Regions from separate parts of the Cellulomonas taurus genome, predicted to be linked through region 2. Evidence: predicted binding sites of a transcription regulator. Region 2 holds the regulator's gene; the other holds the start of a gene.
The links. The regulator HspR, encoded in region 2, represses chaperone genes until heat shock. The targets are predictions, from matches to a motif close to AAGTTGAGTCNNNNNGACTCAACTT.
Positions count from the first base shown of each region.

Region 1: the regulator HspR is predicted to act here: its motif matches at 2,812-2,836, upstream of clpB (ATP-dependent chaperone ClpB).

Region 1 is NZ_CP051884.1:3,085,437-3,089,851, forward strand. It holds gene HGK68_RS14320 (DedA family protein) at 1-115, opposite strand, end outside; gene clpB (ATP-dependent chaperone ClpB) at 150-2,762, opposite strand; gene HGK68_RS14330 (glycosyltransferase family 2 protein) at 3,326-4,415, shown strand, end outside.
Region 2 is NZ_CP051884.1:3,245,465-3,249,879, reverse strand. It holds gene dnaK (molecular chaperone DnaK) at 1-454, shown strand, start outside; gene grpE (nucleotide exchange factor GrpE) at 451-1,053, shown strand; gene HGK68_RS15095 (DnaJ C-terminal domain-containing protein) at 1,145-2,152, shown strand; gene HGK68_RS15090 (heat shock protein transcriptional repressor HspR) at 2,214-2,648, shown strand; gene HGK68_RS15085 (ABC transporter ATP-binding protein) at 2,680-3,489, opposite strand; gene HGK68_RS15080 (ABC transporter permease) at 3,575-4,411, opposite strand.

The sequences.
Region 1 (4,415 bases), 160 kb from region 2:
GCGTCTCGACCACGCTCACCACCCAGCCGGCCAGGCCGGTGAGTTCGGCGCCGCCCGTCGCGGCAGTGGTCACGGACAGGGCGGGGCCACCGGCCAGCGCGAGGGTCGGATTCATCTCCGGCATCCTCACACGGCCGGTGGCCGTCCGCTCAGTCGTTCACCGGCTCCACACGGGTCAGCTCCAGCCCGGTCACCTCGCCGATCGGCCGGTCGACCCGGACGGTGTCGCCGTCGTGCACCTGCCCGGCGAGCAGCAGTCGGGCCAGTCGGTCGCCGATCTCGCGCTGCACCAGGCGCCGCAGCGGCCGGGCGCCGTAGGCCGGGTCGAAGCCCTCGATCGCCAGCCATTCGCGGGCGGCCGGGGTGACCTCGAGGTGCAGTCGACGGTCGCGCAGTCGGGCCGCGAGCGCCGCCACCTGCAGGTCGACGATCTCGGTGATCTCGGCCAGGGTGAGCGGCTGGAACATCACGACGTCGTCCAACCGGTTCAGGAACTCCGGCTTGAACTGCTGCCGGACCACGCCCATCACCGCGTCCTCCTTCGCCGACTGCTCCAGCATCGGGTCCGCCAGGAACTGCGAGCCGAGGTTGGAGGTCAGGATCAGGATGACGTTCCGGAAGTCGACCGTGCGGCCCTGACCGTCGGTCAGCCGACCGTCGTCCAGCACCTGCAGCAGGATGTCGAAGACCTCCGGGTGTGCCTTCTCCACCTCGTCCAGCAGCAGCACCGAGTAGGGCCGGCGCCGCACCGCCTCGGTGAGCTGGCCGCCCTCCTCGTAGCCGACGTACCCGGGCGGGGCCCCGATCAGCCGGGCGACCGCGTGCCGCTCGGCGTATTCGGACATGTCGATCCGGACCATGGCGCGCTCGTCGTCGAACAGGAAGTCGGCCAGCGCCTTGGCCAGCTCGGTCTTGCCGACACCGGTGGGGCCGAGGAACAGGAACGATCCGGTCGGACGATCCGGGTCGGAGATGCCGGCCCGGGCGCGACGCACCGCGTCGGAGACCGCGGCGACCGCCTGCTGCTGGCCGATGAGTCGCTCGCCGAGCACCTCCTCCATCCGGAGCAGCTTGGCGGTCTCGCCTTCCAGCAGCCGCCCGGCGGGGATGCCGGTCCAGGCGGCGACCACCTCGGCGATCTCGTCCGGTCCGACCTTCTCCGCGATCATCGGCACCGTCGACGCCGTGGGCTGCTCGGCCTCGGCGGACTCGGCGGCGGCGATCTGCTTCTCCACCTCCGGGATCTCGCCGTAGAGCAGTCGACCGGCGGCGGCGAGGTCACCCTCGCGCTGCGCCCGGTCGGCGGCGGATCGCAGCTCGTCCAGCTTCGCCTTCAGGTCGCCGACCAGGTTGTGCCCGGCCTTCTCCTGCTCCCAGCGTGCGGTCAGTCCGGCCAGTTCCTCGCGGCGGTCGGCCAGATCGGCGCGCAGCTTCTCCAGACGCTCCTGGCTGGCCGGGTCGTCGGACTCGGAGAGGACCAGTTCCTCCATCTCCAGTCGGGTGACGGCACGCTGCAGCTCGTCCACCTCGACCGGCGAGGAGTCCAGCTCCATCCGCAGCCGGGATGCCGCCTCGTCGACCAGGTCGATCGCCTTGTCGGGCAGCTGACGACCGGTGATGTAGCGGTCGGACAGCCCGGCGGCGGCGACCAGGGCGGCGTCCGAGATGGTCACCTTGTGGTGCGCCTCGTACCGCTCCTTCAGACCGCGCAGGATCGCCACGGTGTCCTCGACGCTCGGCTCGCCCACGAAGACCTGCTGGAACCGGCGTTCCAGGGCGGGGTCCTTCTCGATCCGCTCCCGGTACTCGTCCAGCGTGGTGGCGCCGACCAGGCGCAGCTCACCGCGGGCCAGCATCGGCTTGAGCATGTTCCCGGCGTCCATCGCACCTTCGCCACCGGCTCCGGCGCCGACGACGGTGTGCAGCTCGTCGATGAAGGTGACGATCTCGCCGTCGGAGGAGGTGATCTCCTCCAGCACGGCCTTGAGCCGTTCCTCGAACTCGCCGCGGTACTTGGCGCCGGCCACCATCGCCGCCAGGTCCAGCGAGATCAGCCGCTTGCCGCGCAGGGACTCGGGCACGTCACCGGCGACGATCCGCTGCGCCAGGCCCTCGACCACGGCGGTCTTGCCGACACCGGGCTCACCGATCAGCACCGGGTTGTTCTTGGTCCGGCGGGACAGCACCTGGATCACCCGGCGGATCTCCGAGTCCCGGCCGATCACCGGGTCGAGCTTGCCCTCGTCGGCGCGCCGGGTCAGGTCGACACCGTACTGCTCCAGTGCCTTGTAGGTGCCCTCCGGGTTGGGGCTGCTCACCTTCGCGTTGCCCCGCACGGACGGCAGGGCGGCGAGCAGGGCGTCCCGCGAGGCACCCTGGGCGCGGAGCGCGTCGGCGACCCCGGTCTGTCCGGCGGCCAGCCCGATGAGCAGGTGCTCCGTGGAGACGTAGTCATCACCGAGGCTGCGGGCCTCGTCCGAGGCGGCGGTCAGCACGGTGGCCATCGCCCGGGAGGCGGTGGGCGGCGTGGCGGTGGAGCCGGTGGCGCTGGGCAGACCGACCAGCACGGCACGCACCGAGCGGCCGAGTGCCTGACGGTCGACGCCGACCGCGTCCAGCAGTCCGTTGGCGACACCACCCTCCTGCTGCAGCAGTGCGTTCAGCAGATGAGCGGGCTCGATCTGCGGGTTTCCTGCGGCGGTCGCCTGCTGCACGGCGTCGCCGACGGCTTCCTGCGATTTGGTGGTGAACTTCGCGTCCAACGGGGGTCCCTCCATGCGTGAGTAGCTGCTGCCGGTCACAACCTGGACGAAGTTGAGTCTATTCCGCTCAACCCTGGCCGTCGAACGGAAAGCGACCTGGGTCGACGGGCGGGAAACCGCAAGCCGGCGCCCGGTCATCCAGGTGGGCCGACCGCCCCGGAGTTGACACGTGTCATCGACGCGTATGACAGGTGTCGAGTGTGATCGCACCTCCGGCCGCGCCCCGGCGCTATGCCCGATTCCGGCGTCTTCAGGGGCGACATTTCCGGACAAACCGGGTTGTGCTTCTGTGATACATCTCACAAACGGCCGCCTTCGATTGCCTTGGCGCACAGGCTCGGCACAGTCTTGCCACCTCGCCCCCGAGCGAAGAAGCCGCTCCTCCCGATCTCGCACCGTTCACCTGAACGGGTGACAGTCAGCCGGACCCAGTCACAGAGCAGCTCCCCCGGAACGACGTCGGCAGCCAGCCGACATCCCCGGGCAGCGCATCCCGCGCCGCGTCAACGTCGCCGACGGCATCCTCCGAGCCCATCGCTCCGACAGCCGACGAGGTGACGTCCATGTTCATCTTCATCCTGCAGATCCGGCACATGCTGGACGCTCAGGCCGAGCTGTACCTGTTCACCGTGTTCTCCGCCCTGGTCTGGGTGTTGTGGCTGGTGAAGGTCGCACTCTCCCGCCGCTACCGCCCGTACATCGAGGACCACCACGAGACGACCAGCGTCGTCGTGCCGGTGGTCGACGAACCGCTCGACCTGTTCCGCGACGTCCTCACCCGGGTGACCGAACAGCACCCGGACGAGGTCATCGTCGTCATCAACGGCAAGCCCAACCCCGGGCTGGAGGCGGTCTGCGACGAGTTCGCGCCGCTGGTCCGCTGGGTGCACACCCCGATCCCGGGCAAGCGCAACGCCGTGAAGATCGGCACCGAGCTGTCCCGCTTCGACATCACCGTGCTGCTCGACTCGGACACCGTGTGGACGCCGGGCACCCTGCGCGAGCTGATCAAGCCCTTCGCCGACCCGAAGATCGGCGGCGTCACCACCCGGCAGCGCATCCTCGAACCCACCCGGTCCTGGATCACCCGCTGGGCGGACTGGCTGGAGAACTCCCGGTCGCTGTACTCGATGCCCGCGCAGTCGGTGCTCGGCCAGGTCGGCTGCCTGCCCGGCCGGACCATCGCGTTCCGCCGCACGATCCTGACCCAGGTGATGCACGACTTCATGACCCAGCGGTTCATGGGCGTGTTCCTGGAGGTCAGCGACGACCGCACCCTGACGAACCTCACCCTGAAGGCGGGCTACCGCACCGTCTACCAGCACACCTCGCTGGTCTACACCGATGCCCCGCTGGAGGTGCGCAAGCTGTTCAAGCAGCAGCTGCGCTGGGCGCGGGGCAGCCAGTACAACACCCTGCGGATGCTCCCGTGGATGCTCGGGCACGCCCCGATCCTGGCGGTGTTCTTCCTGACCGACATCCTGTTGCCGTTCCTGCTGGTCGGCACCATCGCGGGCTGGATCTACCGGGCGGTCAGCGGCACCGGGGTCAACCTCTACCAGGCGGTGCTGGAGGCCTACGGGGCGCAGGCCGGGTGGTTCTGGGTGATCGCGCTGATGGTGACCTCCTCGGTGCTGTCCATGGCGATCCGGC
Region 2 (4,415 bases):
CGGCACCGGCAAGGAGCAGTCGATGACCATCTCCGGCGGCTCCGGTCTGCCGAAGGACGAGATCGACCGCATGGTCAAGGAGGCCGAGGCGCACGCCTCCGAGGACAAGAAGCGTCGTGAGGAGGCGGAGACCCGCAACTCCGCCGAGCAGCTGGTCTACTCCACGGAGAAGCTGCTCACCGACAACGACGACAAGCTCGGCGACGACGTCAAGACCGAGGTCCGCTCCGCGCTCGACGACCTGAAGAAGGCCCTGGAGGGCGAGGACCTGGCCGAGGTCACCGCCAAGCAGTCGGCCCTGGTCACCGCCAGCCAGAAGATCGGCGAGGCGCTGTACGCCCAGAACCAGAGCGACGCCGCCCAGCAGCCCGCCGGTGACGAGGCTCCGGCCTCCGCCGCCGACGACGACGTGGTGGACGCCGAGATCGTCGACGACGAGGGTGAGAAGAAGTGACCGAGGAGCACCCGGAGGAGACCTCGCGTTTCACCGACAAGCGCCGCATCGACCCGGAGACGGGCGAGCTGCGCGAGCCGACTCCCGAGGAGCAGGTGCTGGCCGAGGCCGAGGCAGCCGTCAACGGTGGTGCCGAGCCGACCGCGGACGCGCTGGCCGAGGCCGAGAAGCTGGCGGCCGAGCGACTGGACGAGCTCCAGCGCCGGAACGCCGACTACTACAACCTCGAGCAGCAGTACTCCGCGTACGTGAAGCGGTCCAAGACCGACAACGCCGCCGCCCGTGACGGTGGGGTGGCGTCGGTCGCAGAGGCGCTGATCAGCGTGCTGGACGACATCGAGCTCGCCCGGCAGCACGGCGACCTCACCGGTCCGTTCGCGTCGATCGCGGAGAAGCTGGAGGCCACGCTGGGCAGGTTCGGCATCGAGCGTTACGGCGCCGCGGGGGAGAGCTTCGACCCCACGGTGCACGAGGCGCTGATGCACGGACACTCGGCCGAGGTCACCGAGCCGACCGTGCAGCAGGTGCTGCAGCCCGGCTACCGGATGGGCGAGCGGATCATCCGCGCCGCCCGGGTGGCCGTGGTCGACCCGGAGTGACCGGGACCGACACCGTGATCCGGCCGTCGGGGTCCACCGCGCACGCGGTGACCCCGGCGTCCGGGTCCCAGACTCCACGGGAGGAGGCGCCATGAGTGGACAGGACTGGTTGGAGAAGGACTTCTACGCCGTGCTCGGCGTCTCCAAGGACGCTGACGCCGCGACCATCAAGAAGGCGTACCGCAAGCTCGCCCGCACCATGCACCCGGACCACAACCCGGGGGACGCATCGGCCGAGGCGAAGTTCAAGGAGGTCGGCGAGGCCTACGCGGTGCTCTCCGACCCGGAGCAGCGGCAGCAGTACGACCAGCTGCGCGCCATGACCGGAGGCGCCCGCTTCCAGGCGGGCGGCGCGGGCGGGTCGGCCGGCGGGGCCGGGTTCGAGGACCTGTTCGGCGGCATGTTCGGCGGCGGCGCCGGTGCCCCGGGAGGCTCGCGGGTGCGGTTCGGCACCGGCGGTGCTGGGGGCCAGAGCGCCGGCGGCTTCGAGGACATCCTCGGGGGACTGTTCGGCGGCGGGGGTGGCGGCTTCGGCGGCCAGACCCGGGGTCGACGCGGCACCGACCTGTCGGCGGTGACCACCCTGCCGTTCCGCCAGGCGGTCGAGGGTTCCACCGTGACGCTCGGGGTGGAGGGTCGCACCGTCAAGGCGCGGATCCCCGCCGGGGTGCGCGACGGGCAGAAGATCCGGCTGCGCGGCAAGGGCCGCCCGGGCGAGGGCGGTGGCCCCGCCGGTGACCTGGAGGTCACGGTCAAGGTCACGCCGCACCCGGTGTTCACGCTGGACGGCCAGAACCTGCGGGTGACGCTGCCGGTCACCTTCGACGAGGCGGCACTCGGCGCGCAGGTGCAGGTGCCGACCCTGGACGGTGGCACCGTCACGATGAAGATCCCGGCCGGGACCCCGTCGGGTCGCACGCTGCGGATCAAGGGCAAGGGGATCACGACCTCCAGCGGTGTCGGCGACCTGCTGGTCACGACCCAGGTCGTCGTCCCGCAGCGGTTGGACGGCGCCGCCAAGGACGCGGTCGAGGCGTTCCGGGCCGCGACCGCGGGCCAGGACCCCCGCGCCGAACTGATCGCGCAGGCAGGCAAGTGACACCGGCCGCGGGGCATCCAGTCGGTGCCCCGCGGCCCACGCTGTGAAGGAGGGGAAGCGGATGCCGGCGGAGAACGCCCAGGTGTACGTGATCTCGGTGGCAGCCGAACTCGCGGGCATGCACCCGCAGACCCTGCGTCAGTACGACCGGCTCGGCCTGGTCTCGCCCGCCCGCACCCGGGGCCGTGGTCGCCGGTACTCGCTGCGCGACATCGCGACCTTGCGCGAGGTGCAGCGGCTCTCCCAGGAGGAGGGCATCAACCTGGCCGGGATCAAGCGGATCCTCGACCTCGAGCACGAGGTCGAGCGGCTGTCGGCACAGGTCGACTACCTGCGCGGACTGGCCGAGCCCGGTCGTCGGGTGTTCACCGCGCACCCGTCCGGCGACGTGGTGGCGATCGGTCGCAGCCGTCGCCGCCGGGCCATGGCCGACCGGGCCCCCGCCTCGGACCGGGACGACCGGGCGATCGTGCTCTGGCGACCGATCGGGCGCTGAGAAGAGGCTGCACCCGGAGGCGACCCGGCGCTCAGGCCGGGACGACCTCCTCGTGCACCAGGGCCGAGATCCGCCGCTTGAGCGCGTTGAACTCGACCGCGGTGACGTCGCGGTCCGGCCCGAGGTCGATCCGGATCTGCTCCCGGATGTGTCCGGGCACCCCGTGTGCGGCGCCGCCGGCCATCACCACCACCCGGTCGGCCAGGAACACTGCTTCCTCGATCGAGTGCGTGATGAACACGACCGTCGTCCCGGTCTCGCGGTGGATCCGGGACAGTTCGCCCTGCAGGGACGACCGGGTGAGGGCGTCCAGCGCACCGAAGGGCTCGTCCATCAGCAGCAGCGACGGGTCGTTGGCCAACACCCGGGCGATCGCCACCCGCTGCTGCATCCCGCCGGAGAGCTCGCTCGGGAAGCGGTCGGCGAACCGGGTCAGGCCGACGGCGTCCAGGAAGCGGTCGGTGCGCTCGCGGACCACCGAGCCCTGCAACCGGGCCTGCCGGGGGCCGTAGGCGATGTTCTCCCGGACGGTGAGCCAGGGGAACAGGCCGTAGTCCTGGAACACCACGCCGCGCTCCGGGTCGGGTCCGGTGACCGGCATCCCGGCGACCTCGACGGTGCCGGCGGTGGCCTCCTCGAAGCCGGCCAGGATGCGCAGCAGGGTGCTCTTGCCGCAGCCGGAGGCGCCGACCACGCAGACGAACTCCCCGGCCGGGATCGTCAGATCGACGTCGGCCATCGCGGCGACCGGGGTGCCGGACCGGCTCGGGTACTGCTTGCCGAGACCGGCGATCCGGACGTCGGCGGGCTGGCGGGGGCGGACGGCGCCGATGTGCGGCATGACCGGCTCCTCTCGGGTGGGGACGGATGGGTGCGGTGCGTGCGGGGTGGCGGTGGCGCAGCCGGGGTCCGGGTGGGACGGCGGCTCAGGTGAGCGTCGGGCGGCGGCGGGTCGCGAGGGTGAGGGCGCCGCTGAGCAGCCGGTCGGCGACGAAGCCGCACAGGCCGATCACGACCATCCCGGCGACGATCAGGTCGGTCTTCGACTGGTCCCGGGCCTGGGTGATCATCGCGCCCAGTCCGGTGCTGATCCCGACCGTCTCGCCGACGACGAGGATCACCCACGCCAGCCCGAGCGCGATCCGCAGGCCGCTGGCGATCGACCGCATCGAGGCGGGCAGCACGACCTTGTAGAGCACCTGCGCCGGGCGGGTGCCGAGCATGGCGGCCGCCTCGATCAGCCGGACCGGCACCTGCCGCACCCCGGCGATGGTGTTCAGCAGCACCGGGAAGAACGCGGCGAGGAACACCAGGAAGATCGCCGATCCGTCGCCGTACCCGATGATCAGCAGGGTCAACGGCGCCCAGGCGGTGACCGGCACCGGCCGGGCCAGGTTGACCGTGGGGTCGAGCATCCGGAACGCGAGCGAGAAGCGGCCCATCACGATGCCGAGCGGCACCGCCAGCAGCACCGCGAGGCCGAAGCCCGCCAGCACCCGCTGGGTGGAGGCCCACAGGTGGGCGAGCAGGGTGCCGCTGAACGCGTCGTCGACGATCCCCCCGACCGCGAGGTCGATCAGGCGGCGTCCGACCTCGAGCGGGGTGGGCAGGAAGCCCATCTTGATCCCGAACGGCAGTTCCCACGCCTGCTGCACCCCGACGGTCCAGAGCACGAGGAGCAGCGCCGGGACCGGCAGGGCGAGCAGCAGGGTGGTGACGCCGGGGCGGCGACGACGGGCGGGGCTGGCGGTGGTGCCGCTCATGGCT